3 regions of the Vreelandella mediterranea genome follow, and region 2 is predicted to be linked to each of the others. Evidence: predicted binding sites of a transcription regulator. Region 2 holds the regulator's gene; each other region holds the start of a gene.

Region 1 (3,275 bases), 3.3 Mb from region 2:
TAGCTACGTGCCCAATGCGCTTCGCGTGCTACGCACGATCATCCTGGTGGCCGTGGTCATGGTGGTGCTGGATGCCTGGGGCGCCTTCAACCTGGCCGGCTGGTATGCCTCCGAGCGCGGCGCGCTGATCGTGGGCCGTTTGATCAGCATCGCGGTGATTTTGATCGTGGCGCTAGGGGTTTGGCTCGGCCTTGCCAGCCTGATCGAGCACAAGCTCAACCCGGAAACCGGCGGCGGCGAACCCTCGCCCCGGGCCAGAACGCTACTCAGCCTTTTCCGTAACGCCCTGGCGGTGGCCATGGTGACGATTACCGGCATGATCGTGCTGTCTGAAATCGGCATCAATATCGGCCCGCTGATTGCCGGTGCCGGTGTGCTGGGTCTGGCCATTGGTTTTGGCGCCCAGAAGCTCGTGCAGGATGTGATCACCGGCGTATTCATTCAGATCGAAAACGCCATGAACACCGGCGATGTGGTCACCGTGGGCGGCGTCACCGGCACCGCCGAGCGTCTGAGCATTCGCTCGGTGGCAATTCGCGATCTCTCCGGCACCTACCACGTCGTACCGTTCTCGAGCGTGGATACCGTCTCCAACTATATGCGCGAGTACGGTAACCACGTGGGTGAGTACGGTATTGCCTACCGTGAAAACATCGATTACGCCATCGAACAGCTGCAGCTCGCGTTTGAAGATCTTAAAGCGAGTGAAGAGCATGGCTTCAAGCTGCTGGCGGATATGACCGTGGCCGGCGTGACGGCGCTTGCGGACAGCTCGGTGAACATTCGCGTGGTGATCAAGACCACGCCGGGCGATCAGTGGGGCATAGGCCGTGCCTACAACCGCCTGGTCAAGATGCGCTTCGACGAAGCTGGTATCGAGATCCCGTTCCCGCATACCACGCTCTACTTCGGCGAGGACCGCGACGGCAAAGCGCCGCCCGCGAACCTGCGCATTCTGGATTCGACCGCCAAAGAGAAGAGCGCGGTGCAAACGCCGGTCTCCGAATCCGCGGCGCCCAGCCAGTACACAAGCGAAGCGGACCACAAGACGCCGCACCACGACGACGTCGAGGACACCGACGATACGTAAACGTATCTAAAATGAAAGACCAGCAGGGCCGCCTTCGGGCGGCCCTGCTGCGTTTGCGGTGCCTGCTCATGTTTTCCAGGCGAAGGCCGATACATTCATCAGGCGTTCATCCAGGGATACACCGCAACCATGTTCAGCCTCAAGACCAATATGTCGTCGCTGCTGGTGCAGAATAATCTACGCACCAGCCAGCAGATGATGCAGACCTCCATGCAGCGGCTCTCTTCAGGGCTGCGGATCAATAGCGCCAAGGATGACCCGGCCGGGCAGGCGATTGCCAACCGTATGGGGGCGCAAATGCGCGGCATGGGCCAGGCCATTCGCAATACCAATGACGGTATCTCCCTGGTGCAAACCGCCGAAGGCGGGCTGAATCAAATCAACGATAACCTGCAGCGCATCCGCGAACTCAGCGTTCAGGCCGCAAGCGACACCTACAGTGCCAAGGACAAACGCTCGATTCAGAACGAGATCGACCAGCGCCTGGACGAGATCGACCGCATCGCGGGCCAAACTAACTTCAACGGCAACAACCTGCTTGGCGGCACCCGGGAATTTTCCATCCAGACCGGCGCCAACTCAGGCGACAGCATCAGCGTGCGCATGGTGTCGATGGACCGTCAGGCGCTGGGCCTCGAGGGTTTTAGCGTGCTTCAAGGGCAGGCTACGGACAAGCCCAAGCCCATGGCGCTTTTGGATGAGGCGATTGGCAAGCTCGACCGCCAGCGAAGCTACTTCGGCGCTACGCAAAACCGCTTCGAGAGTGTGATCGAGGGCCTCGACAACAGTATCGTCAATCTTTCCGCTGCCCAGTCACGCATTCAGGACGCCGACTACGCCCGGGAAGCTTCCAATATGGTGCGTGCGCAGATTCTCCAGCAGGCCGGCATCGCTATACTGGCCCAGGCCAACCAACAGCCGCAAATGATCTTGCGATTGTTGGAAGGGCTGTAACCCCCAGCGTCCCACGCCGTCCTTTCGAGCCTGACTTCTAAAAGATCACTCGACGCCACTGACGAAAGCAGGGCGCCGCGTGTTATTTCGTTTGTGGTGCGCCACACTTGTTTGCTTTGATAAGGGGAATCTCCCTACAACAAAGTGAGGCAGCGCCATGGCTCAAAGCTCGTTTCTATCCACCGATGAGGTTCGCGACCGTTTTTCCAGGGCGATGTCGGCCATGTACCAAGCGGAGGTGCCACAGTACGGCACGCTCCTGAGGCTGGTCGATCAGGTCAACAAGGAGACGCTCGAGTGTCAGCCGAGACTTCGCCGGCGTTTACAAGCCCAGGGCGAGCTGACCCGGCTAAGCGTCGAGCGCCATGGCGCCATTCGCGTAGGCACCGCCGACGAGCTGGCCATGCTCGGCCGCTTGTTTGCCGTGATGGGTATGCACCCGGTGGGCTACTACGATCTCTCTGAAGCGGGGGTGCCGGTGCACTCCACCGCCTTTCGCCCCGTCGACGATGCTGCCCTGGCCCGTAACCCCTTTCGCGTCTTTACCTCGCTTTTGCGCATGGAACTGATCGAAAGCGATACGCTCAGAGCCCGCGCCGAGGCGATTCTGGCCGAGCGGGATATCTTTACCCCCAAAGCGCGGGCGTTGATCGAGCGTTTCGAAACCCAGGGCGGTTTGAGCGAGGAAGAGGCCGAGGCCTTCGTGACCGAGGCACTGGAGACTTTCCGTTGGCATCAGGAAAGCACGGTCGATTTGGACACCTACCAGGCGCTTCACGATGAGCACCGCTTGATTGCCGATGTCGTCTGCTTTCACGGCCCGCACATCAACCACCTGACGCCGCGCACGCTGGATATCGACGAGGTGCAGCGGCGCATGCCCCATGAAGGCATGAATCCAAAGGCAGTGATCGAAGGGCCGCCGCCGCGGGCGTGCCCCGTCTTGCTGCGGCAAACCAGTTTTAAAGCGCTGGAAGAGTCGATCCGCTTTAGCGGTGCTACCGAGGGCAAACACACCGCCCGCTTTGGTGAAATCGAACAGCGCGGCATGGCCCTGACGCCCAAGGGTCGGGCGCTGTACGACCAGCTTTTGAGCGAAGGCCGCACGCGGGCTCAGGGGTTGGACAATAACGCCTACCAGGCAGTGATGAGCCAAGCGTTTGAAACGATGCCCGATAGCTTCGAGGAAATGCGCCGTGAAGGGTTGGGTTACTTCCACTACCGCCTGACC
Region 2 (3,275 bases):
AGCCCCGAAGAGAGCGGCTGGATACCCGAGGTCGTGGGCGTGCCGGCGGCTTCGTCGCCGGTGCCCGCCGGGGTGAGCGCCAACAGCAGCACGAACAGCGTGATCAACAGCGTCAATACGTCCAGGTAGCTGGTCAGCCACCCATCTTCACTGTCGCCATCCCCGGTGAATGGCGATTCCAGTGCGTGGCGGGCTTCGCGGTTCATCGCCCTACCCCTTGGCAGGCGCGTCGTTCTCGGCGCGCGGCTTCACGTTGGCATCACGAATCTCGTCGTTGTAGTTGGCCACGAAGGAGTTCAACGTCTCTTCGATGAACGACGGCAAGCGGCGCTTGGTGATCAGCGAGATACCCTCGAGCACCATGTTCATGGTGATCAAGCGCTCTTCGGTGCGCCGCTCGAGCTTCACCGCCACCGGTTTGAAGACCAGGTTGGCAAGCAAGATACCGTAGAAGGTCGTGAGCAGCGCCACCGCCATGCGCGGGCCGATCACCTCCAAGTCACCGGCGTCCATGACCTCCAGCATATTAACCAGCCCCACGAGAGTGCCGATCATGCCAAAGGCCGGGGCGTAGGTCGCCATGGTGCGAAAGATCTGCGCCTCGGCGTGCTCGCGTGCCTTGAGCCGGGCGATACGCCAGCGCAGCATGTCGAAGATTTCATCTTCCTTGGTGTTGGCGATCACCAGCTGAATGCCGGTGCGCAGAAACGGGTTGCGCGTGTGTTCGAGCTCGCGCTCCACCGCCCGTACGTCGCCCTTGAACCAGAGCCGCGACATGGACACCAGCTCGTTGATATCGTCGCGCACGTAGGTGTTCTCGCGGCGAAATACCAGCCCCACCAAGCGTACCACCCGCAGTACCTCCTTGAGCGGGTAGCTGATGAAGGTCGCCGCCAGGGTGCCGGTCACCACGATGGCAAGCCCGGGCAAGTTGAGAAAGCTCTCCGGGGATTCCGCGGTGAAAAACAGCACGCTAACCAGTAGCAGAATACTGGCAAATATACCGATCAAGGTAGAGGGGTTCATCGACGGCTCCTCGCCGGTTGGGTTTAACGGTTAAAATGCGTCAATCTGGCTCGTGCAGCCGCGCGCGCAGACGGCTAATGGCCTGGCTGTGCAGCTGTGAAACACGCGATTCGGTCACCCCCAGTACTGCGCCCACCTCTTTCAGGTTGAGCTCCTCCTGGTAGTAAAGCGCCATCAGGAGCTTTTCCCGCTCGGGCAGCGCTTCGATCGCTGCGATCAGGGTTTCGCGCTGCTGGCCATCCAAAAGCTCCTCAAAAGGCGCATTCAGCGCCTCCTGAGCGGGTTCCCCGCCCTCTTCCAGAAGCTCCTCGAAGGGCAGCAGGTGGCCGCTGTTGGCGTCGTTGAGCAGTTGGTGATACTCGCCAAGCGGCATGTCCAGATGCCGGGCGATCTCGCCCTCCTCCGGTGCCCGGCCCAGGTTCTGTTCGAGATGGCGAACCGCCTCGTCCATGGCCCGGGCCGAGCGCCGCACGCTGCGCGGCAGCCAATCCCGGGTGCGCAGCTCATCGACCATCGCCCCGCGTATCCGCTGACTGGCAAAGGTGGCGAAGCTCGCCCCCTGGGAGGCGTCAAAGCGCCCAAGCGCCTCCAATAGGCCGACCATGCCGGCCTGAATCAGATCATCGAGTTCGATGCTCGCCGGCAGGCGGACCTGCAGCGCCAGCGCCTGGCGGCGCACCAGCGGCATGTGCTGAGTGACCATTTCGCTGTGTTGAATTCTGCCTTGTGCTGTATACATCCTCGTGCCTCGTGGCTATACACTCGTCACTGGTAGTTCACAATCACGTGAAGCCCTTTTACCCGCATCGGCCGCTGCCCGCGCCCCAACGCGAAGCGAAACGCCAGCGGCGCATCGGCGGAAAGCCCGGCCAACCCGGTTTCGCTTCCGCGCTGGCCGCTGAGCTCGACGCAGCGCTCGGGGTGGCAAAGCCAGGCCTGCAGCGCGGCGCCGAACGGTGCCTCATACCCCCAGTGAACGCGTTCGATGCGCCCCTGGGCGATCTCCGCTACCGGCGGCGGCGCCAAAACCTGGCTGCTGACCGCCCGGTCGCTCATGGCCACCATCATACCGGTGACCTCCTTACTCCAGCTGCCGGTGCCCGCCTGAGCGGTCAACGCCAAGCTCGACCCCATCGCCATCAGTAGCGCGACGCCTTGAAGACTCTTTTTCAGAAAACGCTTTTTCATTGTGGCCTACCGCGCTAGTAGCAGCAGTTCGATATTCAGATAATTCGCCGCCGCCTTCTGCAAATTGTCTAAAAGCCCTTCGCGGGGCAAGCCGGGCTCGTGCAGCGCCAGTAGCTGGCGGGGCCCCTGGTTGTCGTTGAGCTGGCGCAGCGTGCGATACATGCTCGCGAAGGCGTCCGCGTCGCTGCGCACCCAAAGCGCCCAGCGTGAATAGCGCTCGCAAAGCGCCTCCAACGGCTCGCTGGCATCCACCGGGATGACCTCCCAGCTTTCCGGGGTCGCCGCCCAGCGCCGGCCAAGCTCGGCCCACTCGCCAAGGCGCTCTTTGACCGGGGCGACGCTTTTCGTCGGCAGCCCCACCACCGCCAGCGGCGTCTTGACCACCGGCGGGGTGGCTTCGCTTGCCGGCGGGGTGGCCTGGGTGTCCACGTCGGGCTCGGCGTACTCGCTGCCAGCCTGCTTTGCTGGTGTCTCGTCGATGGCGGCCTGCTGCGCCCGCTCTTCGTTGCGCAGGCTCGCCCACTGGCGCAGCCCCGAGGCCTGGTCGCCGCCGCTCATGCCAAGGCCTCGCGGCTGACGCTACCCAGCTGACGGATGGCGTCCCGGGTCATCAACATATGCATCAGCGCGTCGAGTAGCGCGGTATCGCGGCGCTTGCGAGTCGTTTTGGAGAGGCGCATCACGTCCTGGCGCAGCGTTTGCGCGGCCTCGTCCTGGGCGTTGTCCAGGTGCGTGGCGGCCGCGGCGGCACCGCTGGCCATCAAAAGGCGCAGCTGGGCGCTAACCTCGCCGCCATCGGCTTCCTTGAGCGCGCGCCAGGCTCGCTTGGTCAATATAGCGGCGGCTTCGCTTTGCAGCTGAGTGACCAGCAGCGATAGCACCTCGGCCCCCAGCCGCGCCGGGGTGAGCCAGTAGCGCTTGGCCACGCGCTTGGCGCTTTCCGGGTCGCGCAGCTCGCCGTACCAGGCGAGAAAATGCCGCCCGGCCTGGTCGGTGACCTCGGCGTGGGCATTCCATAGCTGTAGCGGCTGACCGCGAAAGCGCACGTTGACCCGATGCGA
Region 3 (3,275 bases), 380 kb from region 2:
GCACCCTGTACTGCCAGTTCGCGAATACGCTGAAGGTTATCGTTAACCTGATCCAGACCGCCTTCCATGGTTTGTACCAGCGAGATACCATCGCTCGCGTTACGGCTCGCCTGATCCATGCCCTTGATTTGGGCGGTCATTTTGTTGGCGATGGCCTGACCCGCGGCATCGTCCTTGGCGCTGTTGATGCGCAGACCGGATGAAAGACGTTCCTGAGCCTGGGCCAGCATGCCCTGGGACTTGTTCAGGTTGTTCTGGCCGATCATGGAAGTGATGTTGGTATTGATAACGGACATGGAAGCAATCCTCGGTGTTTAGTGGCCTGGGAAGGGCCGGGAAATCGGCGCTTGCATCGCCGTTACTATAATTAACGGCCGTACGACCGAGTTCTTTAGCCGATAGCTCATTTTTTTGAAAAATCTTTCTCGAGAACGCGTGACGCTTAAAAGCAGGGAAAATAATAACAACAAGATATTGATAAAAAAGGTTTTACCTAACCTAAAATATAAAAAACGGGGCCTTGTGGCCCCGTCGTTATTAAGTGCTACAAATAGTGCACTATTAGCCCAGCAGAGACAGCACGGACTGCGGGGTCTGATTCGCCTGTGCAAGCATAGACGTACCCGCCTGTTGCAGAATGTTGGCGCGGGTCATATTGGAGACTTCTTTCGCGTAGTCGGCATCTTCGATGCGCGAGCGCGCTTCGGAAAGATTGGTTTCGGTAGTCGCCAGGTTGTCGATGACCGAGTCGAAGCGGTTGAGTGTTGCACCTAGCGTCGCACGTTGGGTATCAAGCGTCTCTACTGCATCATCAATATCGTCGATCAGGTCTTGGAAATTTTCGTTAGTGGCGCCGGAGCCACCCGAAGCAGCATTCGTGGAAATAGTAGCCGCCGACCCACTTACGCCCAGGTTTTCGCTGGTGGCGTCAAAAACGGAGACTTCAATAGTGTCGTTTCCGGAAGTGTTCGCGCCAACCTGGATATTCAGGTCAGCACCACCACCACTCGCCAGTAAGTTGGTGCCGTTAAAGTTTGTGCTACCCGCAACGCGATCAATTTCTTCGATACGTTCGTTAATTTCAGTGGCAATCGCCGCGCGGTCTTCTTGAGTATTGGTGTCATTGGCACCCTGTACTGCCAGCTCACGAATACGCTGCAGGTTGTCGTTCACCTGGTCGAGACCGCCTTCCATGGTCTGTACCAGCGAGATACCGTCGCTGGCGTTACGGCTTGCCTGGCTCATACCATCGATTTGCGCGGTCATTTTGTTGGCGATGGCCTGACCAGCGGCATCGTCAGAAGCGCTGTTGATGCGCAGACCAGAGGAGAGACGTTCTTGCGCCTGAGCCAGCATGCTCTGCGAAGAGCTCAGGTTGTTCTGGCCGATCATGGAGGTGATATTCGTATTGATTACAGACATGAGTATTTTCTCCTGGAAGTATAACTGGCCAGCGGGCCAACTTTGCGACGTTTGTCATGCCGCTACCCCTTGGTAACGGCTGCTCGTACAAAGTCTTTAGAAAACAATACGTTTTTTATGTAAGGGAAAGTAACATTAGCCACTCAACACCCAAGCCATCGCGCTTAAGCTCCCGCCATGCGGCGATTTTCAAAAAACTCAATTAACAAAAATTGCGGGTTAAAAAACCAAAAAACGGGGCCTATTGGCCCCGTCATGATTTAGCGCTAGCGTACTATTAGCCCAGCAGAGACAGTACGGACTGCGGAGTCTGGTTGGCCTGGGCCAGCATGGAGGTACCGGCCTGCTGCAGGATGTTGGCACGCGTCATGTTGGACACTTCCACCGCGTAGTCCGCATCTTCGATACGTGAACGCGCTTCGGACAGGTTGGTGGTGGTGGTCGCCAGGTTGTCAATCACCGAGTCGAAACGGTTCAGCGTGGCACCCAATGTTGCGCGGTTGGTATCCAGAGATTTGGTAGCCGCATCCACGGCATCGATCATTGTCTGGAACTCAGCGTGAGTAGCTCCACCAGAAGCATTGGCAACGTTAAATTCCCCACCAGCTACTGCAGCAGCACCAGATCCTGCCGCTGTTTCCAAACCAAGACCACTAACGGTAGCATCGATTCGTTGAACTGTAATAACGTCCTCTACGTTAGTATTAGAACCTACCTGGATACTTAGCGCGGCACCGGCACCGCTAGCTACGTTTAGCAGATTAGTACCGTTGAAGTTGTTGCTGCCCGCAACACGATCGATTTCTGCCAGGCGCTCGTTGATCTCGGTAGTGATGGCGGCGCGGTCATCAGCGGTGTTGGTGTCGTTGGCACCCTGTACTGCCAGTTCGCGAATACGCTGAAGGTTATCGTTAACCTGATCCAGACCGCCTTCCATGGTCTGTACCAATGAGATACCATCACTGGCGTTACGGCTCGCCTGATCCATGCCCTTGATTTGGGCAGTCATTTTGTTGGCAATGGCCTGGCCAGCCGCATCGTCGGAAGCGCTGTTGATACGAAGGCCGGAAGAGAGACGCTCTTGCGCCTGAGCCAGCATGCCCTGGGACTTGCTCAGGTTGTTCTGGCCGATCATGGAAGTGATGTTGGTGTTGATAACAGACATGAATTTAATCCTCGGTGTTTAGTGGCCCGGGAGAGGCCTATGAATCGGCACTTGCATCGCCGTTATTATAATTAACGGCCTGTCGCCCCACTTCTTTAACTCTTTTGCACTTTTTTATAAAAAAAGTCGTTGCATCCTCAAACGGCAAACGGGGCCTTTCGGCCCCGTCACTTGCGTTGATGGCTGTTACGTCAAAAGCGTTCTGACCCAGCCAGGAAAATACGACCTACTTCTTCTGCATGGCGCTCATCATATCGAACTGCTGAGAGAGGTAGCTGCTCATGGAGTTCATCTGGGCGAGCATGCCGTCCAACTGGCCGAACTGCTTACGGTAGCGCTCAGTGCTTCGCTCGATGCTGGCTTCCATACGCAGCTTGCGCTGGTCCAGGCTCTCTATTCGCAGCTCAGCACTGCCGATGGAGCTCTTGATGATGCCGTCATCCCCGGTTATGTCCTTGAGCGTCGAACTTATCTTCCCTGCAAAGCCGCCTTCTTTCGTGTCACCTGCAAAAAAGGCAGCCAAACCCTCGGAGTTATTGGCAATTGCTTCATCCAGTTTGGCTTCATCGACCTGGAGGCGGCCCTGCTTGTCGATGTCGATACCCATTTGAGCAAGCCGCGTTATATCGCCCGTTCCAAAGTTGCCCGTTACATCCTGACGCAGGCGGTTTTCGATAGTACGAACGGT

The links. The regulator FliA, encoded in region 2, starts transcription of late flagellar genes. The targets are predictions, from matches to a motif close to CTAAAGTTNNNNNNNNNNCNGCCGATA.
Region 1: the regulator FliA is predicted to act here: its motif matches at 1,156-1,182, upstream of ACWFVE_RS15910 (flagellin N-terminal helical domain-containing protein).
Region 3: the regulator FliA is predicted to act here: its motif matches at 1,496-1,522, upstream of ACWFVE_RS02485 (flagellin N-terminal helical domain-containing protein).

What each region holds. Positions count from the first base shown of each region.
Region 1 is NZ_OZ310198.1:3,437,312-3,440,586, reverse strand. It holds gene ybiO (mechanosensitive channel protein) at 1-1,090, shown strand, start outside; gene ACWFVE_RS15910 (flagellin N-terminal helical domain-containing protein) at 1,220-2,044, shown strand; gene hglS (2-oxoadipate dioxygenase/decarboxylase HglS) at 2,202-3,275, shown strand, end outside.
Region 2 is NZ_OZ310198.1:133,118-136,392, reverse strand. It holds gene ACWFVE_RS00640 (OmpA/MotB family protein) at 1-206, opposite strand, end outside; gene ACWFVE_RS00635 (motility protein A) at 211-1,026, opposite strand; gene ACWFVE_RS00630 (RNA polymerase sigma factor FliA) at 1,067-1,765, opposite strand; gene ACWFVE_RS00625 (flagellar protein FlhE) at 1,792-2,214, opposite strand; gene ACWFVE_RS00620 (hypothetical protein) at 2,221-2,772, opposite strand; gene flhF (flagellar biosynthesis protein FlhF) at 2,769-3,275, opposite strand, start outside.
Region 3 is NZ_OZ310198.1:514,099-517,373, reverse strand. It holds gene ACWFVE_RS02490 (flagellin N-terminal helical domain-containing protein) at 1-296, opposite strand, end outside; gene ACWFVE_RS02485 (flagellin N-terminal helical domain-containing protein) at 562-1,422, opposite strand; gene ACWFVE_RS02480 (flagellin N-terminal helical domain-containing protein) at 1,700-2,587, opposite strand; gene fliD (flagellar filament capping protein FliD) at 2,814-3,275, opposite strand, start outside.